3 regions of the Hydrogenophaga sp. 70-12 genome follow, and region 3 is predicted to be linked to each of the others. Evidence: predicted binding sites of a transcription regulator. Region 3 holds the regulator's gene; each other region holds the start of a gene.
What was found. The regulator LexA, encoded in region 3, represses DNA repair genes until DNA is damaged. The targets are predictions, from matches to a motif close to ACTGTATNNNNATACAGT.

Region 1 (9,365 bases), on a different contig from region 3:
ACAAGCAATCGCGCCGCCGGTGCGTTGGATGAACGGGGCGTGAATGAAAAAAATCCGGACGAAGTCAAACAGGACAAGGTCCCGAAATCGAATCAGTGGAAGTCCCGGCTTTCGGTCGCCAGCCGGCCGAGCAGCGGGGTGAGGTCTTCCAGCCGTCCCGCGATCAGGTTGCACAGCGGGCCCTCGCGCTGCCACACGCCGTGCACCGCGAGCAGCCGCGCGTGCAGCAGCTCGGCGCGCTGGCGCTCGCGCACGTGGCGCCAGACGATCACCTGCACCGCGCCGGTCTCGTCCTCCAGCGAAACGAAGATGGTGCCGTTGGCCGTCTGTGGCTGCTGGCGCACGGTGACGATGCCGCAGGCGCGCGCGAAGCGCTTGTCGGGCAGGGCCTTGAGTTCCTCGGCCGTCATCAGGCGCCGCGCGCGCAGCTGCGGCCGCAGCAAGGCCAGCGGGTGGCGGCGCAGCGTCAGGCGCGTGGCCGCGTAGTCCCAGACAATGGCCTCGCCCTCGGGTGCGGGCGGCAGTTCGATGGGCGCCTCGTGCACGGGTGCCTGGCGCAGCAGCGCGGGCGGCGCGCGATGGCCCGCCGCGTCCCACATCTGCAGGCGCCGGTGGCCGGACAGGCCGATCAGCGCGTCGGCCGCGGCCAGGGCCTGCAGCTCGCGCCGGTCCAGGCCCGCGCGCCGCGCGAGGTCTTCGGCGTCCTGGAAAGGCGCGTCGCGGCGCGCGGCGGCGATGCGGTCCGCCGCCGCGCGCGACAGGCCGCCCACCCGGTTCAGGCCCAGGCGCACCGCGGGTTCGCGCGGCAGGTCTTCCAGCGTGCAGTCCCGGTCGCTGTGGCACACGTCCACCGGGCGCACCTCCACGCCATGGCGCTGCGCGTCCTGCACCAGCTGGCTGGGCGTGTAGAAGCCCAGCGGCTGGCTGTTGAGCATCGCGGCCAGGAAGGCGGCCGGGTGGTGGCATTTGATCCAGCAGGAGGCGTAGACCAGCAGCGCGAAGCTCGCGGCGTGGCTCTCGGGAAAGCCGTAGTCCGAGAAGCCGTGGATCTGCTGGTAGATGCGCTCGGCGAACTCGGCCGAGTAGCCGTTGCCGGTCATGCCCTTGACGATCTTCTCGTGGTACTTGTGCAGGCCGCCCTTGCGCTTCCACGCGGCCATGGCGCGGCGCAGCTCGTCGGCTTCGCCGGGCGTGAAGCCGGCGGCGATGATGGCCAGCTGCATCACCTGTTCCTGGAACACGGGCACGCCCAGGGTGCGCTCGAGCGCGGGCTTGAGTTCGTCTTTCTCGAAGTGCACCGGCTCCTTGCCCTGCCGCCGGTTCAGGTAGGGGTGCACCATGCCGCCCTGGATGGGGCCGGGCCGCACGATGGCGACCTCGATCACCAGGTCGTAGAAGGTGCGGGGGCGCAGGCGCGGCAGCATGCTCTGCTGCGCGCGCGATTCGATCTGGAACACGCCGATGGTGTCGGCCTCGCAGATCATGTCGTAGGTGGGGTCGTCGCCGTCGGGGATGTCCTGCAACTCGACGGGCCGGCCGCGTTGCTGGCCGATGAAGACCAGGGCCTTGCGCAGCGCGGTGAGCATGCCCAGCGCGAGCACGTCCACCTTGAGCAGGCCCAGGGCGTCGAGGTCGTCCTTGTCCCACTCGATCACGGTGCGGCCTTCCATGGCCGCGTTCTCCACCGGCACCAGGCGCGTGAGTGGGTCCTGCGTGAGCACGAAGCCGCCCACGTGCTGCGAGAGGTGGCGCGGAAAGCCCGTGAACACGTCGCCCGCCTTGTCCTCCTCTTGGTCGGTGGCCTCGCCCGTGAGCACGCCGACCAGGTCGATGAGCTGGCGCACGGCCAGGTCGTCGGGCCGCAGTCCCACGGCCAGCAGGCGCTCGGCCGAAGGCGTCCGGCCGTCGAACCACTGCTGCTCCTTGGCCAGGCGGTCGATCGCCTCGGCGTCGAAACCCAGGGCCTTGCCCACGTCGCGGATGGCGCTGCGCCGGTGGTAGGTGATGACGGTGGCGGTGAGCGCGGCGCGCTCGCGACCGTACTTGCGGTAGAGGTACTGGATCACCTCCTCGCGCCGCTCGTGCTCGAAGTCGACGTCGATGTCGGGCGGCTCGTTGCGCTCCTTGCTGAGGAAGCGTTCGAACAGCACGGTCTGGCGCTGCGGATCGACCTCGGTCACGCCCAGGCAGTAGCAGACCACCGAGTTGGCCGCGCTGCCGCGGCCCTGGCACAGGATCTTTTCCCCGCGCGCGAAGCGCACGATGTCGGCCACGGTGAGGAAGTAGTGCTCGTAGCGCAGCTCGGCGATGAGCGCGAGTTCGTGTTCGATCTGCGCGCGCACCTTGTCGGGCGTGCCCGCGGGCCAGCGCCGCGCCGCACCCCGTTCCGTGAGTTCGCGCAGGTAAGACGCGGGCGTGCGCCCTTGGGGCACCACCTCGGCCGGGTACTGGTAGCGCAGCTCGTCGAGCGAGAAGGCGCAGCGCTCGGCCACGCGCAAGGTTTCGGCCAACAGATCGGACGGGTAGGTGGTGGACAGGCGCAGCCGCGAGCGCAGGTGGCGCTCGGCGTTGGGCTGCAGCTGCTGGCCGCAGTCGGTGAGCGGCCGGCCCAGGCGCGTGGCGCTGAGCACGTCCTGCAGGGCCTGGCGCGAGCGCCGGTGCATCAGCACGTCGCCCGTGGCCACGAGCGGGATGGCGCTGAGTTCGCCGGCTTCGCGCAGGCGCGCGAGCCAGGCCTCGTCGTCGAGCTGGCGCAGCAGCGTGACCGCGAACCAGCAGCGCCCGCTGAAGCCGGTGAGCAGCCAGCGCGCCAGTTCGATCAGGCGCGGCAGCGGCGTGCCGCGCTCGGGCGCGGCGAGCACCAGGCAATCGGCCAGCGCCGTGGGGTCGATGTCGGCCAGGCGCAGGCGGTACTCGCCTTTGGTCGGGCTGGCGCGGCGCAGCCGCGAGATCAGCTCGCACAGGTTGCCATAGCCGTTTCGGTTCTGCGCCAACGCGACCAGTGTGAAGGGCGCGTCGTCCACGCGGAACTGCGCGCCGATGATCAGCGGCAGGCCGCGCGCCTTGGCCTCCACGTGCGCGCGCACCACGCCGGCCATGGAGCATTCGTCGGCGATGGCCAGCGCGGCATAGCCCAGTTGCGCCGCGCGCCGCACCAGTTCCTTGGGGTGGCTGGCGCCGCGCAGAAAGGTGAAGTTGCTGAGGCAGTGCAGCTCGGCGTAGGCGGGCAGTGCGGGCGTGTTCATTCGGAAACCCCCGTGCCGCGCACCGCGGTGCGAACCCCTTCGGGCGGCCGAGCGGGGTTCATGCAAACACCCCGTGCAGGTACCAGGCGCCGCCCTCGTCGGCCAGGCGTTCCTGGAACACCCAGAGCACGCCGGCCCGAGCGTCGAACGCGACGAAGTAGTCGCGCTGCGCGTGGCGGTGCTGGACGCCGTCGGGCGCGCGGTCCCACCAGCCGCCTTCCACGCGGTGTGGCCCGGCGATGAGTTGCAGCGTTTCGCGGTACACGGGCCGGTGGTCACGCACCGGCAGCCGCAAGGGCTGGGGCAGCACCCAGCTCGGCTGCGGCGTGCGGTCGGCGGCGCAGGGCGCGGGACGGGCGCGCGGCAGGGGCTCGCCCACAGGCTGCCAGCGCTGCATGTGCTCGAGCCGGTGGTCGTCCAGCGGCACGGGCCGCAGCACGCGCGCCGCGCCCAGCCGCGCCGCGAGGCGCTCCAGGGTGTCGTCCAGCGCGGCGTCGCTCGCGCCGTCGTCGGGCAGGAGCGAGGCGCTGGGCGGCGCCAGCGGCTGCGTGTCCAGGGCCTCCAGTTCCAGCTCACCCACCGGCGCCAGCAATTCGGTGCGCGCCAGGTGTTCGGCGAGCAGGCGCGCCAGGTGCTCGACGCGGCGCGTGGGCGTGCGCGTGCGCAGCACCAGTTCGCCGCCTTCGCCCGCGGCGCGCGCGCGCAGGGTGTCGTGCGCCCAGCGCAGCGCGAAGGCCGTGACGCCGCGGTGCCGCGCGCCCAGCCAGCCGCCCAGGCGCAGCAGCAGGCGGTGCGCGCCGTGCATGAGCGAGGGCGCGTCTTCCACGCGCGACATCAGTTCCAGCCGCGCGCGAAAGGTCTCGGGGGGCGCGAGCCAGCCGTGCGTCTCGGGGCGTTGGCCATGGGCTTGGTCCAGCGCCTCCAGCAGCGCGGCGTCGAAGCGTCGGCCGAGGCCCGCGCGCGGCAGGCGGCGCAGGTCGCCCAGCGTGCGGCAGCCCAGGCGCGCGAGCGTGCCGCGGTGCGGGGCCACGGCCCCAAGCGTGTCCATCGGCAAGCGGTCCAGCGCGCGCGCCAGCGGTACACCAGGGTCGACGCCCTCGACACCCGCGCGCGCGAAGGCCAGCGCGGCCAGGCCGGTCGGGGCCCAGCCGATGCGGTGGATGCCGAACTCGGCCGCGGCCGCCTCGCGCACGCGCTCGCGCAGCGCCGCCTGGCCGCCGAACAGGCGTTGGCTGGCCTCCAGTTCCATGAGCGTGGCGCCCTCGACCAGGGCCACCCGCGGCGTGAACTGCAAGGCCCAGGTGCCCAGTTCGGCGAGGCGCCACCCTGGCGCTTCAGGCGCGCTGCCGCTGCCGCCGCTCGCTTCGGGAAGGATCAGTGCGGCCCACCACATCGGCGGCCTCCTCGTTTTCAGGGGTCCGTCGGCCCAGCGCGCGCAGACGCGGGGTGAGCAGGGCGTCCAGCGCGCCCGGCACCGAGGGCAGGCGCAATTCGCTGTCGTGCGGCGGGCCGCGGCGCTTGAGCAGGCGCACGCGCAGGGCCCAGTCGGGGCTGTGCTGCACCAGCAGGCGCAGCGGCGCGGGCGAGGCCTGGTGCCGCGCGGCCTGCGGGCGAAACAGCAGCACCAGGCCGTCGTTGCCTTGCGCGCTCACCTGCAGGCGGCGCAGGGCCTCGGGGCTGGCCTGCGGCAGCCAGGCCAGCAGCGCGCCGCAGGCGTTGGCGCGGATGAGTTGCTCGCTCGCCCACAGGCGCTCGGCCTCGCTGTCGGCTTGCACCCAGATCAGCTGGCGCGCCGGCAGTCCCAGCTGCTGCAGCCCTGGCCCATGCGGCACCCAGGGCGGTCCCACCAGGGCCAGGCTGCGCCCTGCGCTGGCCAGGCGCGGCAGGCAGGGCGCGAGCAGGCGCCACTCATGGGCGCCGGCGCGGGCCTGCAAGACCTCGGTGAGCGCGCGGCAGGGCCAGCCGCCGCCGGGCAGCTCGCGGTCCAGCGCGTCCCAGCCCGAGGGGTGCACGCGCGCCAGCGGCGCGCCGATTTCATGGCCGCGCCAGAGGGCGTCGGCCACGCGGCGCGGCCAGGGCGCCGCGGACGGGGGGAGGGCCGAAGGCTCGGCCGAGGGGGAGAGCATGGCATCTAGATACTGTATTTATGTACAGTATCACATGTGATGCTTGCCTGAAGGATTCAGGCGATGAACCGAGGGCTGGCGCCCGGGCGCCTGCCCGCACGCACCTCACCAGGCGCTGCGTGGGGCCAAGGGCTTGCGTCCCCTCGGCCAGGAGACGGACCCGCTGTCTCAGCGCTTGTGCTGCGCGATCAGCTGTTCGCGCAGCCGCTCCTCCTGCTCACGCAGCTCGGGCGTGAAGGCCTCGCCGAAGTCCTCGGCCTCGAAGACGCGGCGGATCTCGATCTCCGATTCGCCGCGCATGGGGTTGGGGCAGCGCTTGACCCAGTCGATGGCTTCTTGCAGCGAGGCGCATTGCCAGATCCAGAAGCCGGCGACGAGCTCCTTGGTCTCGGCGAAGGGGCCGTCGATCACGCTGCGCTGTTGGCCCGAGAAGCGCACGCGCGCGCCCTGCGAACTCGGGTGCAGGCCTTCGCCCGAGACCATCACGCCGGCCTTCACCAGTTCTTCGTTGAAGCGGCCCATCTCGGCCAGTTCCTGTTCGGTGGGCATCACGCCCGCTTCGCTGTCGGCCGTGGCCTTGACCATCACGATGAATCGCATGGGGTTCTCCTGTGTGTTGAGTGATCGCAATAGGGCATTGCATCACCACGACGGCCCAGCCCGCGCGGCATCGACATCCCGGCCGGTGGCGCGGCCCACAAGCCGATGAACGGCAGATCCAAGAAAACCCTGGGTGGGGGCCGGTTGACACCGGCCGAATCTGGAATCACACTTAAACCTAGCGAACGATTGCTTTTTATATGCCGGCCGCCACCAAGACCTCCCGGGGTCCACGCTCCGACAACCGCCTGCCCGATCTGCTCGACGCAGCCGCGCGGTTGTTCGCGCTGCACGGCTACGCGGGCACGTCCATGCGCGACATCGCGGTGGAGGCCAAGATGCTCGCGGGCTCGGTCTACTACCACTTCCCTTCGAAGGACGAGCTGCTGCTGGCCGTGTACGCCACCGGCGTGCAGGCGCTCGAAACCGCCTCCGCCACCGCCGTGGCGCGCGAGGCCGATCCCTGGCAGCGGCTCGAGGCCCTGTGCCGCGCCCACCTGGAGACCGTGCTGCGCGACAGCGACTACGCGCAGGTGCTGATCCGCGTGCTGCCCGACGACATTCCCCGCATCGCCGATCGCCTGCGCGATCTGCGCGGCAACCACGAGCGCTACTTCCGCGAAGCCATCGCCGGCCTGCCCCTGGCGCCCGGCATCGACCGCCGCTCGATGCGACTGATGCTCATGGGTGCCCTGAACTGGGCGCCTTTCTGGTTCGACCCCCAAGGACGCGATACCCCACGCGCCCTGGCGCGGAAATTCGTGGGGCTGGTCAAGGAGAAGCAGGATGTTGAAACGTCCGCCTAGGGTGATCGTCACCAAGATAGGGTTTGATGGCCACGACCGTGGCAGCCGCGTGATCGCGGCCTGCCTGCGCGACGCGGGCATGGAAGTGATCTACACGCCGCCGTGGCAGGAGATTCCCACCGTGGTGAAGCTTGCGCTGGAAGAGGACGCCGACGTGATCGGCATCTCCTCTCTGGCCACCGACCACCTCATCGTGCCCCGGCTCATGGCCGCGCTGCGCGAGGCCGGCCTGGGCGACGTGCAGGTGATCGTCGGCGGCATCGTGCCGCACAAGGACGAGGGTGTGTTGCTCGAGAGCGGCGTGGCTCGGGTGTTCCACCCGGGCACCTCGCTCGACGAGGTGGTCGAGCACGTGAAGGCGCTCACGACCAAGCGCCGCGAACTGCAAGGAGCGCAAGCATGAACGCCGTCGACAAGCACCTGCACGCCGCGTCCGTGCCCGAAGGCGAGCAGCGCTGGGCCGATGAGTTCGCCAAGGCGGTGCCGGGCGATGCCACCGTGCACAACCGATCGGGCATTCCGGTCAAGCCGCTGTACACGCCCAGCGATCGGCGCACCGAGTCCTACGCGGAAAGCCTGGGCTATCCGGGCCAGTACCCGTTCACGCGCGGCATCTACTCCACCATGTACCGGGGGCGCAGCTGGTCGCAGCGCCAGCTCATCGGCCTGGGCGTGCCCGAGGATTACAACGTCCGCGTCAAGGAGATCCTGGGCCTGGGCGCCTCGGCGCTGTCGCTGATTCCCTGCAACTCGGTCTTCCGCGGCTACGACGCCGACGAGGTGCCGGCCGAGCTGCTCGGCACCTGTGGCACCGTGGTCAACAACGCCGACGACATGCAGGTCGCGCTCGATGGTGTACCCATCGACAGCATCTCCACCGCGATGAACGATCCATCGCCGTTCACCCTGCTGGCCTTCGAGCTGGCGGTGGCACGCCGCCGCGGCATTCCGTGGACGCGCATCACCGGCACCTCGAACCAGAGCGACTGCATCTCGCACTTCGTGGCCAACCACATGTTCTTCCGCCTCGCGCTGCAGGGCGCGCGCCGGGTCATCGTGGACCACATCCGCTTCTGCAACGCGCAGGTGCCCCACTGGAACCCGCTGTCCATCGTTGGCCAGCACATGCAGCAGGCCGGCGCCACGCCCGCCGAAGCCATGGCCTTCACGCTGTGCTCGGGCATCCAATACGCCGAGGACTGCATCGCCGCCGGCATGGACCCCGACCAGTTCCTGCCGCGCTTCACCTTCTTCTTCGACATCTCGATCAGCTTCTTCGAGGAAGTGGCCAAGTTCCGCGCCGGTCGCCGGGTCTGGGCTCGCCTGTGCCGCGAGCGCTTCGGCGCCAAGGACCCGCGCTCCTGGCGCTTCAAGTTCCACGGCCAGACCTCGGGCGTGGACCTCACGCGCCAGCAGCCGCTCAACAACATCGCGCGCGTCACCACGCAGGCCATGGCGGGCATCTTCGGCGGCCTGCAGTCGCTGCACACCGACGCCTACGACGAGGTGCTGTCCACGCCCAAGACCGAGGCCGCGCGCATCGCCGTGGCCACGCAGAACATCCTGCGCGAGGAGGCCCACCTCACCGACGTGATCGACCCGCTGGGTGGCTCGTACTACATCGAGTCGCTCACCGACCAGATGGAGCAGCGCATCAACGCCATCATCGACATGATCGACGAGGCCGGTGGCATGTACCAGGCGGTCGAGAAGGGCATCGTGCAGCAGATGATCGGCGAGTCCGCGCTGGCGTTCCAGAAGCGGGTCGACACGGGCGAGCAGACCATCGTGGGCGTCAACGCCTACCAGGTCGAGGAAGACCCGGCCACCTACCCCTCGCTTGAGTACCCGGCGCCCGAGCGCATGCGCGCCTACGTGGAACGCCTCGGCGCCTACAAGAAAAACCGCTCGAACGCCGAGGTCGACAAGGCCATCGCCGCGCTCGCGCGCTCGGCCAACGACCGCGAGCAGAACGTGTTCGAGCACGTGGTCCGGGCGGCCGAGGCCGGTGCCACCCACGGCGAGATCTGCGGCACGCTGCGCAAGGAGCTCGGCTTCGGTCAACCCTTGACGATGGTGTGATCGCCTTGATCAATACCCTCAGCGAACGCATCGCCTGCGGCGACCGCCTGACCCTCGCGCGGGCCATCAGCAGCCTGGAAAGCAACGACGAGCGCGCGCACGACGTGCGCCAGGCGGTGGCCGGGCGCACGGGCCGCGCGCACGTCATCGGCGTCACCGGGCCACCGGGCGCAGGCAAGTCCACGCTGGTGTCCGCGCTCATTGTGGGCCTGCGCCAGCGCGGCCGCACCGTGGCCGTGGTGGCGGTCGATCCGTCCAGCCCCTTCACCGGCGGTGCCGTGCTGGGCGACCGCATCCGCATGGGCGAGCGCCAGTCCGACGAGGGCGTCTTCATCCGTTCGCTCGCCTCGCGCGGTCACCTGGGTGGCCTGGCCGCCGCGGCCGGCGACGTGATCGACGTCTTCGACGCCGCCGGCTTCGACGTGGTGATCGTCGAGACGGTGGGCGCGGGCCAGTCCGAGGTGGAGATCACGCGCTACGCCGACACGCGCGTCGTGGCCTGCCCG
Region 2 (9,365 bases), on a different contig from region 3:
CAGGGCGGCGGCGAAGGCGATCACGCGCGGGTCCAAGAAGGGGTAGCGGCCTTCGATGGACGCCGCCATGGCCATGCGGTCGCCCTGCGCGGCCAGCAGGTAGCCGCTCATGAGCGTGTGCGCCTCGGTGTACTGGTCGCGCGCCAGCGGCTGCCAGCGGGCGAAGGCCTCGGGCACGCGCGCGCGCCATTGCGCGGCGGGCTCGTGCGCGGCGAGCCTGTGCTGCCACTCGGGCGTGAAGAAGGCCCAGGCGCGGCGCGTGCTGGCCAGGCGCGTTTGGTGGGCGAAGCCGGGGTCGCCGTCGGGCACGCGGCTGTCGGTGAAGAAGCGCTGCGCGAGGACGTTGTTGGCGCCGCCGGGCGAGCGCGCCATCCAGGGGTAGAGCCGCTCCACCGCGCGCGCGCGCCGCGCCGAGCCGGGCAGTCGCGCAACGAAGCGGCGGATCTTGGCTTCCTTGAACAGGTCGTAGCCGCCGAACACCTCGTCCGCGCCTTCGCCGGTGAGCACCACCTTGTAGCCGGCCGCGCGCACGCTGTCGGCCAGGCGCAGCATGGGGGCGGGGGCGGTGCGCACCAGCGGGGTCTCGGCGTGCCACACGCTGCGCGCGAAAGCGGCGGCGATGTCCGCCCGGCCGCAGCCGATGGCGCTGTGCCGCGTGTCCAGGTGACGCACCATCAGGCGCTGGTGCTCGCTCTCGTCGTACTCGGCCTCGTCGAAGGTGAGCGAGAAGCAACGCAGCGGTGTGTCGGTGTGGCGGCGGATGATGGTGGTGAGGATGGACGAGTCCAGCCCGCCGCTGAGGTAGGCGCCCACGGGCACGTCGGCGCGCAGCTGCAGTCGCACGGCGTCCACCAGCAGGGCGTGCAGCTGGTCGGCCAGCGCGTCCTCGTCCACGGGGGCGAAGGGGTCGCTGTCGGGGAAGTCCCAGTCCCACCAGCGGCTGAGGCGCTCACCGGCCGCGTCCACCACCAGGCGGTGGCCCGGCGGCAGGCAGTGGATGCCTTCGAATGCCGTGTGCGGCGCCAGTGGCGCCCACCAGCCCAGGCTGGAGGCGAGGCCGGCCGGGTCGAGCGCGCGCGGCACGGCGGGCAGGGCGAACAGGGCCTTGGCCTCGGAGGCGAAGGCCAGGCGTTCGCCCATCCGCGTCCAGAACAGCGGGCGGATGCCCACGCCGTCGCGCGCCAGCAGCAGGCGCTGGCGCGCGGCGTCCCACAGGCCGATGGCGAACTGGCCGTTCAGGCGCGACAGGAAGCCATCGCCCCAGGCCTGGTAGGCCTGCAGCAGCACCTCGGTGTCGGAGTCGGTGCGGAAGCGCCGGCCCAAGGCGCGCAGCTCGGCGCGCAGTTCGATGTAGTTGAAGATTTCGCCGTTGAAGACCAGTTGCACCCGGCCGTCCGCGCTGGCCATGGGCTGGGCGCCGCCGTCAAGATCGATGATGGCCAGGCGCGCGTGCGCCAGGCCGATCGGCCCGTCGTGCCACACGCCCTGGCCGTCGGGGCCGCGGTGGTGCAGGGCGCGCGCCATGGCGGCGAGTTCCTCGCGCCGGGGCGGCTGGCGGGGGCTGAAGAGACCGGCGATGCCGCACATGCTCAGGCCTCGCTCGGCAAGGGGCGCTCAGGCTTCCTAGAAGCCATCGGCGTCGTCGCGCAGGTCGGTCAGGCGCCAGGGCGCGCGGGCCAGCCGGGCGGCCAGTTCGGGGTCGCGCGACTGCACGCCGCAGGGGCGGCCCCCGTCGTCCTGGGACGGCAGGAAGCCGGCGCGCGCGGCCACGCGCCGCGAGGCCTCGTCCTGCAGCAGCAGGCGCACGCAGGTGCAGCGCTGCGCGGCGGCCTCGCGGATGGCCTCGTGCAGCAGCACCAGCAGGGTGTCGTCGCCGTCGTGGTGCCAATCGACCAGGTGCAGCTCGGGCCGGCCGCGGTCGTCGGTCTCCACCGACCAGGCGATGAGGCCGGCCACGGCGTCGCCGCGTCGCGCCACGCGCAGGCTCAGGGGCCGGCGCGGGTTGTCGAGCAGGCGGCGCTGCAGGTAGGCGCCGCCGTGGCGCAGGTGCACGCCGGCGGCCCCGCGCGCCACCGACGCGCTGAGCGCGGGGTCGAGCCGCGGGGTGTTCTCCAGCGTGAAGCCGCGCGGGCGGTGGCGGCGCAGCGCCAGGCGCCGCAGGGCCAGGCCGGCGTTGGCCAGGCGCATGGCCAGTGGCGTGGCGGCCAGCGCGGGCCAGCGGCGCTGAACGAAGGGCTGCAGGTCCAGTGGGTGGGTGAAGGTCAGGCGCGGCGGTAGCGGCTCGAAGAGGCGGCGCACGATGCCGGCCGAGTTCTGGTTGGCGCCCACCGCGAGCGTGAAGCCGTGGCGCGCGAGCATGGCCTGGTTGAGCCAGATGCCCAGGCCCGACTCCTGCGCCTGCGGCCGCACCAGCAGGTCCATCACCTGCGCGCCGGCGAGCGCCTGGCCGTCCAGTTCGATGGGCAGGTCTTCCACGCCGATGGTGGCCAGGACCCGGCCGTGGGCGTGCAGGCACCACAGCTCGCCGAAGCCCGCACCCTCGCGCCCGAGGCGGTAGCGCCAGCGCAGGTAGGCGTCGTCGTCCCATTCGTGGCCGGGCAGCAGGTGCTCGCGGCGCAGGGCGATGAGCTGGGGCAGGTCGTCCAGCGTGGCCGGGCGCAGGCCCTCGCGCAGCGCGGCTTCGTCCAGGCCCAGGCTGCGCGCCACCAGGCGGCCGAGCTTGTCGTGCGCCGGCACGCGTGGCGCCGGTGCCGGCGCCACGGGGCGGCTCGGTTCAGTCGCCCGCACGCAGCGCTCCCTGCTCGCGCAGGAAGTCCAGCACGTGGCCGATGCGCGTCATCTCGCGCGAAACCTCGGCCGTGAGCTCGATGCCGAAGCGCTCGTCGAGTTCGGCGATCAGCATCAGCGCGCCCATGGAGTCCCAGTCTTCGATGGACTCGCGTTCCACGTCCGGGTGCAGGCTCTCGGGCGGCACGTTGAAGCACTCGGCCAGCATGGCCAGGGCCTCGGTCTGGGTGATGGTGGGGCGGGTGCTGGGCGTCATGCGGAGCGGTTGGGGTGGATCACAGGCCTTCGCCGTCGTCGTGCAGCAGCAGGGTGCGGTGATCGGCCCGCACCAGGGCGGCGCCCCAGGACAGGCCCACGCCGTAGCCCAGCAGCATCCACAGCCGGTGCTGCCCGGGCGGCGGCGGCGCGATCCGGCGCGTGAGCGCCACCGCCACCGACGGGCCGCCGCAGTTGCCGCTGTCCTCGATCGACATCGGCACGCGCTCGTCCGGCAGGCCGCTCTTCTTCATCAGGTGTTTCATGATGAAGCGGTTGGACTGGTGGAAGACGAAGGCGTCGACGTCGGCCACCGCCTTGCCGGCGAAGGCCAGGGTGTCGGCGATCAGCGCGGGCACGCGCTTGATGGTGAAGTTGAAGATGGCCGCGCCGTCCATTTCCAGGAAGCGGTGGCGCGGGTCGGCCGGCTCGCGGTCGCGGAAGGCGCCGCCGCGCAGGATCAGGCCTTCGGCGCCGCTGCCGTCGGTGTGCAGCACGAACTGGCCGCCAGCGGCCGGGTCGTCGTCGAGTTCCAGCGCGGTGGCCGAGCCGGCGTCGCTGAACAGCAGCACGGTGGCCTGGTCCTCGGGGCTGACGAAGCGGCTGGGCGTTTCGCCGTGCAGCATGAGCACGCGCCGGTGGCCGCCGCCGCGCAGCATGGCGGCCGCCAGGTACAGGCCATAGGGGTAGCCCGAGCAGCCCAGACCGACGTCGAAGGCGGCGCAGCTGTCGGGCAGGCCCAGTCGCTGCTGCAACAGGCAACTGGTGGAGGGCAGGAAGTGGTCGGGCGTCTGGGTGACGAAGATCAGCGCGCTCACGGTGTCGGGCGCCCAGCCCAGGCGCTCCATCAGCCGCGTGGCGGCGCGAAAACACAGATCGGCCGAGGTGAGGCCGGGCGTGACCACGCGGCGCTCGCGCACGCCGGCCATGGCCACCACCTTGCGCACGTCCTCGGGGGCGAAGCCCAGGGCCGGGTCGAGGTTGTCCACCACCGTCGGCGGCAGGCAGGTGCTCACGCCGGCCAGGCGAAAGCCGCCGATGTTCGATTGGCTCAACCGGGGTCCCTCTTGAAATCTGGAAGAACGGGCGATCTCAGCGCGAGGGCTGGACGTCTTTTGGCTTACCCTGGTCAGTATAAGGAGGGGCCGATGCGTGCCCCCACATTGGGCGACGGGCATAAGTCACACAAGTGGGGGGCGCGCGGGGAACCGGGCCAGTTCGTGGCCCTGGCGGCGACGACGGGCGGCCGTGCGCGCCGGCTGGGTGCTTCATATACTGTGGTTTTGTACAGTATTTTGGAGGCCCTCATGACCGAGGTCCACATCCCCGTGGCGGCCCTCAAAGGGCGAGGCGTGTCCTTCCGACAGCCCCACCGTTTCGAGTCCGCCGCGCGCGCCGCTTTCGACGACGGCTGGAGCACGCTCGACGCCGCGCAGGCCGAAGAACACGCCGCGCCCGCCACCAGCGTGAGCTGGGAGGACGCCTGCAGCGCGATCACCACCAACGCCTCGCCCGACATCGGCTTCGTGCACGGCCTCAACCCCTACCGGGGCTGCGAGCACGGCTGCGTGTACTGCTACGCGCGGCCCAGCCACAGCTACCTCAACCTCTCGCCGGGGCTGGATTTCGAGACCCGCCTCATCGCCAAGCGTGGTTTCGCCGAGGTGCTGGCGCGCGAGCTGCAGCGCCCGTCCTACGAGCCCAGCATGGTGGCCCTGGGCACCGTGACCGACGCCTACCAGCCCATCGAACGCGAGCTGCGCTTGACGCGCGCCACGCTGGACGTGCTGGCCCGCGCGCGCCACCCGGTGGGCATCGTCACCAAGGGCAGCGGGGTGGAGCGCGACATCGACCTGCTCGCGCCGCTGGCCGAGCAGGGCCTGGCGGCGGTCTACGTCACCATCACCACGCTGGACCCCAAGCTGGCGCGCGCCCTGGAGCCGCGCGCCGCCGCGCCGCACCGGCGACTGCGCACCATCCGCACCCTGGCCGAGGCCGGCATCCCCGTGGGCGTGAGCGTGTCGCCGCAGATTCCCTTCCTGAACGAAGACATGGAGCAGGTGCTGGAGGCCGCGCGCGAGGCCGGCGCGCGGCGCGCCTTCTACCAGGTGATCCGCCTGCCCTGGGAGCTGGCGCCCATCTTCCGCCAGTGGCTGCTGCAGCACTGCCCGCAGCGCGCGGGGAGGGTGATGGCGCGCATCCAGGACATGCGCGGCGGTCGTGACTACGACAGCGATTTCGCCACCCGCATGAAGGGCAGCGGCCCCTGGGCCGAGCTGCTGCGCCAGCGCTTCCACAAGGCCTGCGCGCGGCTGGGCTACGCCACCGAGCGCGAGGCCATGGACCTGTCGCGCTTCCAGCCGGCGGCGCTGTCGGCGCAGCGGGAATTGTTCTGACGCGGCCGGCGGCCTCAGCCCAGCCGCTCCAGCGCGTCGTCGGCCCAGTAGCGCACGGCGTGGTAGTAGCCCTCCCACACGCAGCCGTGGCAGCCGCGGCCGCAGCAGGTGCCGGGCTCGGGTGGCGGGGCGCGCAGGGCGCTGTCCAGGTCGACGCCCTGGCGCTGCGCGCGGCCGCGCAGGTGCGCGATCAGCGCCTGCGCGCTGGCCCGGTCGGCGGGCATGAGCTCGGCCGCGCGGACGCGGCGGAAGCGCTTCTGCTCCCGGCCCTCGAAGACAGCGGTCTCATTGAACATGGCCGAAGGCCGCACCCACAGGCCCCCGCCTTTCAGGCCCGCGCCGTAGAGCGCGCGGTACAGCACCAGCGGCTGCAGCGTCTCGCTGCAGCGCACGGTGTCGATCACCTCGTACCAGCCGCCTTTGTAGTGGCGGTACAGGCCGGGCGGTGTGGGGGTCAGCGGGGGCAGGTCGTCGTCGTTCACGCGCACTCGGGCGACAGCGTGGGATGTGGCCACGCCGGGGCGGGGCGGCGCGGCGCGGCGTGTCCCGCTTCCCAAGCGCGCTGCCAGCGCGGCAGCGTGGCGCGCGGGTCCTCGCCCAGGCCGCGCACCACGCACACCGTGGCCGCGCCGGTGGTGGCGCATTGTTCGAGCTGGTCGGGGTCCAGGATGCCGCCGATGGCGATCACCGGCCGTCCGGCCATGCGCACCCACCAGGCCAGGTTGTCCAGGCCCTGCGCGTGCCAGGGCATGTCCTTGGTGAGCGTGGGCCAGACCGGGCCGCAGGCGATCAGGTCGGCCCCGGCGCCGCGCGCGCGGCACAGCTCCCACAGGCTGTGCGAGCTCATGCCCAGCTGCAGGCCGCGCGCCTGAGCGGTGGCGATGGTGGTGCGCTCGGTGTGCCGCAGCGCCAGCCAGTCTTCCTGCCCCAGGTGCAGGGCCGGCGCGTTCAGCGACAGCGCCAGGCGCCAGTGGTCGTTCACCACCAGGGCGGCGCGGCCGGCGCCGCGCGCGGCGTCCAGCGCGGCGCGCAGTTCGGGCACCAGCGCGGGGTCGTCGCGCCGCGCCTTGATCCGCAGCTGGATCAGGCCGGCGCCGGCCTCGGCGCAGGCGCGCACGCGCTCGGCGCTGTCCACGATGGCGTAAACGCCCAGCGCGGGCACGTGCGAGAGCGGCGCCGTCCAGCGCGCCGGGGTCTCGTCGACGGAGAGCACCGGCAGATCGAGCGAGCTGGCGCGGTCGGGCAGGCGCGCGAGCACGGCCGCGTCGGCGGCGACCCAGCCTTGCGCCAGCGCGGCGCTGAAGCGCAGGGCGTGGTCCGTGGGGCCCGAGCGCGGGCGCGTCAGCCAGCCCTGCGCGTTCAGGGTGTCCAGCCAGTCGTGCGGGTCGCCGGTGATCACCACGTCGCTGGCGCCCTGGTCGCGCAGCGCGCGGGCGAGTTCGGGAACGGACAGGCGGCCGGCGGGCAGGCCCAGGCGCGCGGCCGCCTCGTGGGCGGTGAGGCGCAGTACGGCGTCGGTGGTGGCGTCGCTGGGCGATTCGGTGGGAGCGGGGGATTGCATGGTCGCGGGAGTGTCGCCGATCGGGGGCGGTGCTCAGCCGATCAGCATGGGCCGCCCGCTCACGGGCGTGCTCGCCACAGCCATGTCCTGCGGCGCCATGACGCCGGCCTCGAAGGCCAGGCGGCCCGCGCGCACCGCGTCGCCGAAGGCGCGCGCCATGGCCACGGGCTCGCGCGCGTGCGCCACGGCGGAGTTCAGCAGCACGGCGTCGAAGCCCAGCTCCAGCGCCTGCGCCGCATGCGAGGGCGCGCCGATGCCGGCGTCCACCACCAAGGGCACGCCCGGCAGGCGCGCGCGCAGCGTGCGCAAGGCCCAGGGGTTGAGCAGACCCTGGCCCGAGCCGATCGGCGCACCCCAGGGCATCAGCACCTCGCAGCCGGCGTCCAGCAGGCGCTGGCAGGTGACGAGGTCATCGGTGCAGTACGGAAAGACCGCGAAGCCGGCCTTCACGAGTTCGGCGGCGGCCTCGACCGTGCCCCAGGGATCGGGCTGCAGGGTGTGCTCGTCGCCCACCACCTCCAGCTTGATCCAGTGCGTGTCGAGCAACTCGCGCGCCATGTGCGCCAGGGCCACGGCCTCGCGCGCGCTGCGGCAGCCGGCGGTGTTGGGCAGCAGGCGCACGCCGCGCGCGCGCAGCGGCGGCAGCAGCTCGGCCAGGAAGGCGTTGCCCTCGGCGCCACCGGCGGCCGCCATGCGGCGCAGGCCCAGCGTGACGACGGACGCGCCGCTGGCCTGCAGGGCCTGCTGGAGCACGGTGGGCGAGGGGTAGCCGGCGGTGCCCAGCATCAGTCGCGTGGCAAGGGTTTCGCCATAGGCGACCCAGGGCGCAGGGTCCATGAGAGGTGTCGTCTGGAGGTCCACGCTCAGCCTCCGACGATGGCTTCGAAGGTGCTCACCTCGTCGCCAGCCTGCAGGGGGGTGTCGGCGCGCGCGGCGCGCGGCACAAAGCGCGCGTTGAGCGCGGTGGCCACGCGTTCGGGGCGCAGGCCTTCGCGCTCCAGGAGGCTGTGCAGAGTCGTGCCGGGCGGGCAGGGCAGTTCGCGACCGTTCAGGCGCACGGTGGGAAGGGGGGCTGTCATGGCGGGGATTGTCCCTCGCTCGCCAAGCCCGCGGCGGCAAGGGCGTCTTGCACCACCGCGGGTGCGACCATCCAGCCGTGGCGGAACAGGCCGTTGATGCGCAGCAGCCCGGGCCTGTGCTCGATGCTGGGCAGGTGGTCGGCGCGCGCGGGGCGCAGGTTGGTTTCCAGGTGGTCGATGCGGGCCTCGGCGAGCTCGGGCAGCACGCTGTGGGCGGCCGACATCAGCTCGACGGCGCTGCGCAGGCTGACGGGCGAGCGGTCCTCGCTCTCGATCTCGCTGGCGCCCACCACGATCCGGTCGCCCGGGCGCGGCACCAGGTAGACGCGGTGGCGCGGGTGCAGCAGGCGCACGGGCCGCCGCAGGCGCACGCCGGGGGCGTGCAGCCACAGCACCTCGCCGCGCACACCGCGCAGCGGCACCTCGGGCCGCGCACCCAGGCCACGCGTGTCGATGGCGAGATCGGCCGCGGCGGTGTCGCCGCCGATCAGGCGCAGGCGGCCCGCGTCCACGGTGTCGACCAGGGTGTTCCAGTGCCATTGCACGCCGCCGGCCTGCTCGGCCAGGGCCAGCAGGGTCTCGCGCGGCAGCAGCTGGCCTTCGCCGGGCAGCAGCCAGGCCAGCAGGCCGCTGGCCAGCGCGGGCTCCAGCGCGCGCAGCGTGGCGGCGTCCAGGGGCTGGGGCGCGGGCGCTTCGGGCACGCCGTTCAGGCGCGCCAGCGTGCGCTGCGCGTTGCCCCGGTCGCTGCCGTGCGCAAGCAGCAGGCTGCCCTCGGTGCGCACCAGCCCGGGCGCCCCGCCCTCGGCCAGCTGCCGGCCGATGGCCTGCCACAGCGGCAGCGAGCGCCAGCCCAGGCGCGCCACCGCGGGCTCGGCGCCGTCGAGTTCGGCCAAGGGGCTCAGCATGCCGGCGGCGGTGAAGCCCGCCGCGTGCGGCCGCGGGTTCACCGCCGCCACCTGGCCCGGCGTGGGCGGCTGGGGGCCGTCGGCCGGGTCGAACACGCTCACCGAATGGCCTTCGCTCGCCAGCCGCCAGGCCAGCAGGCGGCCCAGTACCCCGGCGCCCGCGATCGCGATGCGCGCCATGCTCAGCCCTTCTTCAGCGTGTCGAGCGGCACGTAGAACTCGCCGCCCGCGGCCTTGAACTGGGCCGACTTCTCGGCCATGCCCTGCTGCAACGCCTCGGCCTCGGCCAGGCCTTTCTGCTCGGCGTAGTCGCGCACGTCCTGCGTGATCTTCATCGAGCAGAACTTGGGGCCGCACATGGAACAGAAGTGCGCCTCCTTCG
Region 3 (9,365 bases):
CGAGCCGGTAGTCGCCGTGCACCACCGAGACCAGGGTCTCGTCGCGCGCCATCGCGGGGATGTTCTTCGGCAGCCAGTCGATCAGGCGGTCCATCTCGGGGATGGGCTGGGTGATGGAGGCCTGGTACTGCTTGCTCCAGCGGCCGATCTGGCGCTCGAAGTAGTTGCCGGGCTTGCCGTAGTCGGCCAGGCCGATGGCCGCGGGCTTCACCGAATGCAGCGCCGCCAGCACGCGGTTCATCTCGTCGTAGATGGCGCCGCGCTCCGCGTTGCCGAGGCCGGGCAGGGATTGGTCCCAGAGCACGCGGCCGTCCACGCACTCCATCACGTAGAAGGCGCGGCCGATCACCGATTCGTCCTCGCACAGCGTGTGCATGCGCGCCACCGGCACACCGGTGCCGGCCAGCGCGCTCATGACGCGGAACTCACGTTCGATGGCGTGCGCCGAGGGCAGCAGCTTGGCCACCGGGCCGGGCTTGGCGCGCATCACGTACGCGCGCGTGGGCGTGATCAGCTTATAGGTGGGGTTGGACTGGCCGCCCTTGAACATCTCCACCGTGAGCGGGCCCGCGAAACCCTCCAGCCGCGGGGCCAGCCAGCGCTCCAGCGCGGTGGCGTCGAAGGCGTGTTGCTCGGTCACCGGCCGCGTGCCGGTGAAGTTCTGTGCGTCGTTCATGCGGCGGTGGTCGGCTGGTGGGGAAGGTTCAGCTGTCGGCTTCGGCGATGCGCATCAGCGCGGCCCGGTTGCGGATCACGAGGCCTCCCTGCTCGATGCGGATGGCGTCCTCGCGCTCCATGGACTTGAGTTCCTGGTTCACGCGCTGGCGCGAGGCACCCAGCAGTTGGGCCAGCTCCTCCTGCGCCAGTTGCAGACCGATGCGCGTCTCGTTGCCGTCGTTCAGGCACGGCACGCCGTAGCTGCGCACCAGGTGCAGCAGCTGCTTGGCCAGCCGCGCGCGCAAGGGCAGGGTGTTGAGGTCCTCCACCAGCCCGAACAGGGTGCGGATGCGCCGCGCCTGCAGGCGCATCAGCGCCTCGTACAGCTCCACGTGCGAGGACAGGATCTTCTGGAAATCGTTGCGGGCCACGCACAGCAGCGTGGTCGCGCCATGCGCGTAGGCGTCGTGCGTGCGCTGGTCGCCGTCGAACATCGCCACGTCGCCGAACCACACACCCGGCTCCACGTAGGTCAGCGTGATCTGCTTGCCCGACAGCGAGGTTGAACTCACGCGCACCGCCCCCTTGGCCACCGCCGTCCATTCGGACGGCGGCTCGCCGCGCGCGACGATCAGGTCGGCGTCCTTGAATCGCTTGACGTAGGCGCATCGAAGGATGTCGTGACGCAGGGAAGGTGAGAGGGTGTTGAACCAGCGACCGCTGTTGATCGCCTCGCGTTCTTCCATTGTCAGAATCGGCTCGTCCATGGTCTGTCGTTTGAGTGACTGGAGGGGGCTGGCCTGTCGCGCCGGGGACCGGCCCGCCGAGCCGGTGCGGCCGGGTGCGGGTCAGCGGTACTGGGCGGTCCGCTTCTCCAGGAAGGCCGCGATGCCCTCGCCGCCGTTGGGGTGGTGCAGGTTGCGCACGAAGTGCTCGCGTTCGGCCGCCAGGTGCGTGTGCAGCGGATTCGTGTCCGCCTCGTTGACGAGCTCCTTGATGCTGGCCAGCGCGTTCGGCGCGCGCCCGTTCAGCCTCTCGGCCAGCGCCAGGGCTTCGCCCAGCGCGGCGCCGGTGTCGGTGAGGGTGTTGAGCACGCCGAGCTGCTGCAGCCGCTCGGGTGTGATGCGCTCCCCGGCCATCAGCAATTGCATCACCGTGGCGCGCGGCAGGGCGCGCGCCAGCGCCCAGCTGCCGCCGCCGTCGGGCGAGATGGCGACGTTGCTGTACGCCATGACGAAGACCGCGTCGCGCGCGGCGACGATGAAATCGCAGGCCAGCGTGAGCGAGAAGCCCGCGCCCGCGCAGGCGCCCTCGACGGCCGCGATCACCGGCTTGGGGAAGGCGCGGATGGTCTCGATCCAGTTGTGCAGGCCCGAGATGGTCTCGGCCTGCACCTCGGGCGGCTGCTGCCGGTTGCCCTGCAGGCGCTGCAGGTTGCCGCCGGCGCAGAAGTGGCGGCCTTCGCCCACGATGACCACGCTGCGCACGTCGGCGCTGCTCTCGGCCACGTTGAGCGCTTCCACCCCGGCCGCGTACATCTCGGGACCGAGCGCGTTGCGGTGCTCGGGGTTGCTGATGGTGAGCACCATGGTGGCGCCCACGCTGTGGCTTTTGAGGCTGGCGGTCATGCGAGGTCTCCCGTCGGGCCGCTCCCATGGGAGGCCTGCACCCCCTCGGGGAGCCGCGACGATACGAAGTGCGGAGCGTGGGGGTTCATGTGTTCAGATCTCTTCGTGCGTGAGGCTCAGGCCCAGTGCGCCGCGGCGGCGCAGCCAGGGCGAGGGGCGGTAGCGCGGGTCGCCATACACCGTCTGCAGGTTGAAGAGGATCTCGAGCACGTTGGTGGGGCCGATGCGGTCGCCCATGGCCAGCGGGCCCATGGGGTAGCCCAGGCCCAGGGTGACGGCCACGTCCAGGTCGGCCGGCGAACAGATGCCTTGCTGGCACATGTCGGCCGCGATGTTGACGATGGTGGCCACCACGCGCTGTGTGACGAAGCCGCCGCTGTCGCGCACCACGCTCACGGCCTTGCCGTCGCGGGCGAACAGGGCGTGCGCGGCGTCGCGCATGTCGGGGCGGGTGGCGGGGTTGGTGGCGAGCACGCGGCGCTTGGTGGCGCCGTCCTCCAGCATCATGTCGATGCCCAGGGTGCGCGTGGCGTCCAGGCGTTCCACGGCGGCCAGGGTGGTCACGTCCATGCCCAGCGGCGCCACCAGGATCAGGGCCTGTTCGCTGGGCGTGGCGCCGGTCTCGATGCGGGCGTCCAGGTTCTTGAGCAGCTGGTACAGCTCCTGGCGGCGCGCGGCCTTGGGCGAGACCCACACCGGCGGCAGCGTGTTCACGGCGGGCACGGGCGGCTCGGGCGGCACTTGCGCCGCGCCGTCCACGTAGCGGTAGAAGCCGTCGCCCACCTTCTTGCCCACCACGCCGCCGGCCAGGCGCTGCGCGGTGATCACGCTCGGGCGGTAGCGCGGCTCCTCGTAGTACTGGTGGTAGATGGACTCCATCACCGGGTGCGACACGTCCAGGGCGGTGAGGTCCATCAGCTCGAAGGGCCCGAGGCGGAAACCCATCTGGTCCTTCAGGATGCGGTCCATGGTGGCGAAGTCGGTGACCCGCTCGCCCGCCACGCGCAGGGCCTCGGTGCCGTAGCCGCGGCCCGCGTGGTTGACGATGAAGCCCGGCGTGTCCTGCGCGCTCACGGGCGTGTGGCCGTAGGCGCGAGTGAAGCCGGCCAGGCGCTCGCAGACGGCCGGGTCGGTCTTGAGGCCGGCGATGACCTCCACCACCTTCATGAGCGGTACCGGATTGAAAAAGTGGTAACCCGCGAAGCGCGCCGGGTGCTTGAGCGCGGCGCCGATGGCGGTGACCGACAGCGAGGAGGTGTTGCTGACCAGCACCGCGTCGGCGGCCACGACGTCCTCCAGTTGCTTGAAGACGGATTGCTTGACGTCCAGCCGCTCCACGATGGCCTCGATCACGAGGTCGCAAGCCGCCAGGTCCTGCAGGGACTCGGCCACCCGCAGGCGCTGCACGCAGGCGTCGCGCGTGGCGGCGTCGAGCTTGCCTTTGCCGTGCAGGGTGTCCCAGGTCTTGGTCAGGGCGTCGCGCGCGCCGGCGGCGGCGCCGGCCTGGGCGTCGAACAGCCAGACCTCGGCGCCGGCCTGAGCGGCCATCTGGGCGATGCCCCGGCCCATGGCACCGGTGCCCACGACCGCTGCACGTTTAAAAAAGGATTGCATATGTGTGTTGTATTTCGGTTGATAGCCAGTTTGCCTATGACAAAATGTTTCAACCTTCTGGAGGGAAATCCGACGTGCGCCAGATCTGGACAGCCTGCATTTTGCTATCAACCGCCGTGAGCAGCCCGGCGGTCACGCTCGGGCGCCACAGTGGGGCGGCGCTGATCGGCCAGCCGCTCGATGTGCAGTTCCAGGTGATGCTGGCCCCCGGCGAAGACATCGCCACCCAGTGTCTCCAGGCCGACGTCTTCTACGGCGACGTCCAGGTCACACCGAATTTCGTCACCGTCACTCCGCGCGCCGCGCCCGGCGAACTCACGGGCATCGCCCGCGTCATCGCCAGCCTGCCAGTCAACGAGCCCATCGTCACCCTGTCGGTGCGCGCCGGCTGCGGCCTGCCGTTCACCCGCCGCTACGTACTGCTCGCCGATCTGGTGAGCGAACCGGCGGTGGCGGCGGCTCCCGCGCCCCGCGCCGTCGACGCACTGCCCGTGCCCGCCGCCCCCATGCCGGCACCGGCCCCGGCGCCCCAGATGGCGGCGGCGCCCGCGCGGGCCGCCACGCCCGAGCGGGCCCCCGCGCCCGTGGTGCGGGAGCGCCCGCGCGCCCCGATCAAGCCGTCCAAGGTGCCCGTGGCGCCGCGCCCGAAGCCGGCGGCGGCGCCCGCGCCGGCCGCTTCCGCCGCGGCGGCGCCAGCCCCCACGCCCGCACCCAGCGCCAAGGACGGCGCCGCCAAGGCGCCGGCCGGTGCGCCGCGCCTGCGGCTCGACCCGCCCGACCTGAGCGCGGGAACCTCACCCAACGCCGCGCCCGAGGCGGCGGCCGCGGCGCCCGCCGAACCCAGCCCGCTGGAAGCCGCGCTGGCGGCGGCCAACGAGGAGTCGCGCCGCAACGCCGAGCGCCTGGCCGCGCTGGAGGCGGACATGGCCCGCTTCCGCGAGTCGCAGCAGCGCGACCAGGCGCGCGTGGCCGAACTGAGCGCGCAACTCGCGCAGGCCCAGGAGCAGCGCTACGCCAACTGGCTCGTCTTCCTGCTCGGTGGTTTGCTGCTGGTGTCCCTGGCGGCGCTGGTCGCCCTGGTGCGCCGCCAGCGGCAGGACACCCCCATCGCCTCCGACGCGTCGCGCGCCTGGTGGACCGACGGTCCGGACGAGGGGGGCGAGGCCCAGCCGCGCGCCTCGCGCCATGCGCCGTTGCAGCCCAGCGCACCGGTGCCCCTGGATGCGGTGGACGTTGACCTGGACGTGGATTCGACGCCCGCGCCCCTGCAGGCGGCGCCGCGCCGCACACCGGGCTTTGGCGCCACGGTGCCGCCCCAGGACCGGCGCGATTTCGCGCCCAGCGCGATGAACGTCTCGCGCTCCGTGGCCGCCGAGGAACTGTTCGACGTGCAGCAGCAGGCCGACTTCTTCGTCTCGCTCGGCGAGGACGACCAGGCCATCGCCGTGCTGCGCAACCACCTGGCCGAGAGCCACGAGCCCAGCCCGCTGGCCTACCTCGACCTGTTCCGCCTGTACCACCGCCTGGGCCGCCGCGACGAATACGGGGCGCTGCGCGAAGAGTTCAACCGCGTATTCAACGCCGGCGCGCCGCCCTTCGACCGTTACGCCGACAAAGGCCGCGGCCTGGACGCCTACGAGTCGGCCTTTGGGCGCATCCAGGCCCTGTGGCCGCAGCCGCGCGTGCTGGATCTCATCGAGCGCAGCCTGTTCCGCGACGCGGAGGAAGGCGACACGGAGGTGTTCGACCTGGAGGCCTACCGCGAACTGCTGATGCTGCACGCGATCGCCAAGGACATCGTTCAGCGCGAATCGCAGACGCTGCCGCCGCAGGAGTTCCGCAACACCTCCATGCAGCCGCTGAAGGCGGTGTCGCGCAACGCGCCGCTCACGGTCACGGGCGACGACCCGCAGCGCCGCACCGTGCCGATGGACCTGCACGTGATCCCGCCCGCCTCGGCCCGCCAGGGGCTGGACGTGAACCTGGAAGACATGGAGGCCGAGTCGCAGTTCGAGGCCTCGCTGCCCGAGGTGGACGTGCCGGTGGAACCCACTGCGGGGCGCGGTGGTGCGCTGCGCAGCGGCGAGAGCAGCCTGATCGACTTCGAGATCGTGGACAACGATTCCCGCCTCAACGAGTCGCGCGCCCCGCGCGACGAGGGCGACGGCGAGAGTGGAGGGCGTCGCTCCTGAGCGGGGGCATTCCCTCTCCAAGCCAGCCGGGTCACTTGACCCGGCTTTTTTTTATCAGCGGCGCACCTGCAGCGCCCCGGGGTTGACGATGTTCGTCGGCGTGCCCCGGATGAAATTCACCACGTTGTCGAAAGCGGCGCTGAAGTACATCTCGTAGCTGTCCTGCTCCACGTAGCCGATGTGCGGGGTGCAGATGCAGTTCTCCAGCCGCAGCAGCGCGTGGCCCTGCAGGATGGGCTCCGACTCGAACACGTCCACGGCCGCCATGCCGGGGCGGCCCCGGTTGAGCGCGGTGATCAAGGCGTCGGGTTCGATGAGTTCCGCGCGCGAGGTGTTCACCAGCAGCGAGGTGGGTTTCATGCGCAGCAGGTCGTCGAGCTTGACGCAGCCCAGGCTGCGTTCGCCCAGCCGCAGGTGCAGGCTGAGCACGTCGCAGCATTCGAAGAAGCCTTCCTTGGACGTGGCCACGTCGTAGCCGTCGCTCACGGCGCGGGCACGGGCCTCCTCGGAGCCCCACACCACCACGCGCATGCCGAAGGCGCGGCCGTAGCCGGCCACCAGTTGGCCGATGCGGCCGTAGCTCCACACGCCCAGGGTTTTGTCGCGCAACACCATGCCCACGCCGAAGTTGGGCGGCATGGCGGAGGACTTGAGCCCCGACTGCTGCCAGGCGCCGTGCTTGAGGTTGGCGACGTACTGCGGGATGCGGCGCATGGCCGCGAGCACCAGCGCCCAGGTGAGTTCGGCCGTGGAGACGGGCGAGCCGACGCCCTCGGCCACCGCGATGCCGCGCTCGGTGCAGGCGCCGACGTCGACGTGGCTGCCCACACGCCCCGTCTGGGCGATGAGCTTGAGGCGGGGCAGCTTGTCGACGAGCTGACGGGTGATGGGCGTGCGTTCGCGGATCAGCACGAGCACGTCGGCGTCGCGCAGGCGGATGGACAGCTGGCCGACACCCTTGACGGTGTTGGTGAAGACCTTGGCGGGGTAGGGCTCGAGCTTCTCGGCGCAATGCAGCTTGCGCACGGCGTCCTGGTAGTCGTCGAGGATCACGATGTTCATGCCGCCTATTGTGCCCGGCCCCCTCGTGGCGGCCGGGCAGCGGCGCGCTCAGGCCACCCGGCGTTGCAGCGTGGCGGGCGCGGCGCCGTCGAGCGCCGCGAGGCGGTCCAGCTCGCGGCAGACCTCGTCGATGCGGCCCGCGAGCGCGACGCGGCCGTCGTGGGCGTGCGAGGTATTGGCCGCCGAGCGGCCCAGCCAGCCCGCGCGCGCGAAGCGGCGCACGGCGGGGGTGGTGGGCGGCGTGGCCTTGGGGGTATCGCGCGCGTGCGGCTCGGGCAACCAGCAGTCGATCAGTTGCAGGGGCTTGCGCCAGCTGTTCGATGCAAAGGAGTGGAAGAACAGTCCCATGTGAAACACCTCGTCAAGGGGTTGAACACAGGCAGGATTGATCTGGAATGCCGTCGCTGCGGGGTTGCGTGAGCGGCCGGTGGCCGATTCAGGCAACGCCCGCCACCCGCAGTGGCGGCGCCGACCCCTGGGGTCAGTTCTGGAAGTTGTTGCGGATCAGGCCCACGGCCAGGCCCTCGATTTCGAAGGGCTCACCGGGCTCGACCACGATGGTGGGGTAGTCGGGGTTTTCGGCGTGCAGTTCGATGTGGTCGCGCAGGCGCATGTAGCGCTTGACGGTGACGTCGTCGCCCAGGCGGGCCACCACGATCTGGCCGTTGCGCGCCTCGCGCGTGGAGGCCACGGCGAGCAGGTCGCCGTCCAGGATGCCGGCGTCGCGCATGGACATGCCGCGCACGCGCAGCAGGTAGTCGGGGGTGCGCTGGAACAGGCTGGGCTCGACGCTGTAGGTCTGGTCGACGTGCTCCTGCGCGAGGATGGGCGAGCCCGCCGCGACGCGGCCGATGAGGGGCAGCACCAGCTGCGCCAGACCGGGCAGCGGCAGGGAGAGCTGGCTGTCGCGGGCCGCATGGATACTCTGCAGGTCGGCCCGGCGCAAGCGGATGCCGCGTGAGGTGCCGCTGACCAGTTCGATGACGCCCTTGCGCGCCAGGGCCTGCAGATGCTCTTCGGCCGCGTTGGCCGACTTGAAGCCCAGTTCGGCCGCGATTTCGGCGCGCGTGGGCGGTGCCCCGGTGCGCGCGATGGCGGTCTGGATCAGCGCCAGGATCTGCTGTTGGCGGGCGGTGAGCTTGGGAGCGGCTTGGGTGTCGAGCATGGAACCTCGCATCAAGGGCTGGTGGGCCGGAGTTGGATACTGTTTGGGTATCCAGTATCTGTATTTTTAACCAGTTATTGGGAGAAGGCAAGTGGGTGAAGGCACAAAGGCCACGCGGATCGTCGTGCTGGGCATGGGCGGGACCATCGCCGGCCGGGCCGAGCGTGCGGGCGACAACGTGGGCTACGACGCGGGGGCGGTGCCGGTCGAGGACCTCGCGGCCGGCCTGCCCGCGCTGCGCGGGCGGGACCTGGCCTTCGAGCAGGTGGCGCAGATCAACAGCAAGGACATGCGCCTGGCCGATCTGCAGCGGCTGGTGGAGCGCGCGGGCCGGCACCTGGCCGACCCCGCCGTGCAAGGGCTGGTGGTCACGCACGGCACCGACACCATCGAGGAGACCGCCTACCTGCTGCAGACGCTGCTGGCGCCGGCCAAGCCCCTGGTGCTGACCTGCGCCATGCGCCCGGCCACGGCGGTGTCGCCCGACGGCCCGCAGAACCTCAGCGATGCCGTGGCCGTGGCCACCGAACCGGGCGCACGCGGCGTGCTGGTGGTGTGCGCGGGGCGCGTGCACGGCCCCCTTGAAGTGGCCAAGCAGCACCCATACCGCACCGACCCTTTCGATTCCGGCGACGCCGGCGTGATTGCGCTGGTGGAGGAGGGGCGTGTGCGGCGCTTTCGCGATTGGCCCGCGGCGGCGCGCCACGCGGCGCGGCTGCAGGCCTTCCTGCGCGCGCCGGCCATGCCGCGCGTGGCCTGGCTGAGCAGCCACGCCGACGCGGCGGCCTGGCCGGTGCGCGCGCTGCTGGCCGCGCCGCCCGAGGCGCGGGTACAGGGCATCGTGGTGTCGGGCACGGGCAATGCGTCGCTGCACGCCGAACTCGAGGCCGCGCTGCGCGAGGCCGAGGCGGCCGGCGTGCGCGTGGCCATCGCCAACCGCAACGGCGCGCCACCAGTGCCGTACCCCCAGCAGCCCTTCGCCGACATCGACGGCCTGTCGCCGCCCAAGGCGCGCTGGGCGCTGGCGCTCGAGCTGCTGGACGCCTG

Region 1: imuA (translesion DNA synthesis-associated protein ImuA) is a predicted target of LexA. The motif match lies at 5,383-5,400, and genes of this name have one in related genera.
Region 2: BGO22_RS09145 (PA0069 family radical SAM protein) is a predicted target of LexA. The motif match lies at 4,317-4,334, and genes of this name have one in related genera.

What each region holds. Positions count from the first base shown of each region.
Region 1 covers NZ_MKSS01000129.1:5,359-14,723, forward strand. The annotation lists gene BGO22_RS08025 (error-prone DNA polymerase) at 93-3,245, opposite strand; gene BGO22_RS08030 (Y-family DNA polymerase) at 3,304-4,638, opposite strand; gene imuA (translesion DNA synthesis-associated protein ImuA) at 4,580-5,371, opposite strand; gene BGO22_RS08040 (YciI family protein) at 5,540-5,971, opposite strand; gene BGO22_RS08045 (TetR/AcrR family transcriptional regulator) at 6,172-6,777, shown strand; gene BGO22_RS08050 (cobalamin B12-binding domain-containing protein) at 6,758-7,180, shown strand; gene BGO22_RS08055 (acyl-CoA mutase large subunit family protein) at 7,177-8,859, shown strand; partial or broken gene meaB (methylmalonyl Co-A mutase-associated GTPase MeaB) at 8,856-9,365, shown strand, end outside.
Region 2 covers NZ_MKSS01000149.1:2,534-11,898, forward strand. The annotation lists gene asnB (asparagine synthase (glutamine-hydrolyzing)) at 1-1,587, opposite strand, end outside; gene BGO22_RS09130 (GNAT family N-acetyltransferase) at 1,624-2,760, opposite strand; gene BGO22_RS09135 (acyl carrier protein) at 2,774-3,043, opposite strand; gene BGO22_RS09140 (3-oxoacyl-ACP synthase III family protein) at 3,063-4,097, opposite strand; gene BGO22_RS09145 (PA0069 family radical SAM protein) at 4,350-5,438, shown strand; gene BGO22_RS09150 (oxidoreductase-like domain-containing protein) at 5,453-5,662, opposite strand; partial or broken gene BGO22_RS09155 (DUF1653 domain-containing protein) at 5,672-5,920, opposite strand; gene BGO22_RS09160 (thiamine phosphate synthase) at 5,917-6,999, opposite strand; gene BGO22_RS09165 (thiazole synthase) at 7,033-7,836, opposite strand; gene thiS (sulfur carrier protein ThiS) at 7,863-8,078, opposite strand; gene BGO22_RS09175 (FAD-dependent oxidoreductase) at 8,075-9,163, opposite strand; gene thiC (phosphomethylpyrimidine synthase ThiC) at 9,166-9,365, opposite strand, start outside.
Region 3 covers NZ_MKSS01000026.1:12,520-21,884, reverse strand. The annotation lists gene BGO22_RS01990 (phosphotransferase) at 1-676, opposite strand, end outside; gene BGO22_RS01985 (Crp/Fnr family transcriptional regulator) at 705-1,424, opposite strand; gene BGO22_RS01980 (oxepin-CoA hydrolase, alternative type) at 1,506-2,285, opposite strand; gene BGO22_RS01975 (3-hydroxyacyl-CoA dehydrogenase) at 2,379-3,899, opposite strand; gene BGO22_RS01970 (hypothetical protein) at 4,016-6,091, shown strand; gene BGO22_RS01965 (D-2-hydroxyacid dehydrogenase family protein) at 6,146-7,153, opposite strand; gene BGO22_RS01960 (hypothetical protein) at 7,202-7,501, opposite strand; gene lexA (transcriptional repressor LexA) at 7,635-8,318, opposite strand; gene BGO22_RS01950 (asparaginase) at 8,410-9,365, shown strand, end outside.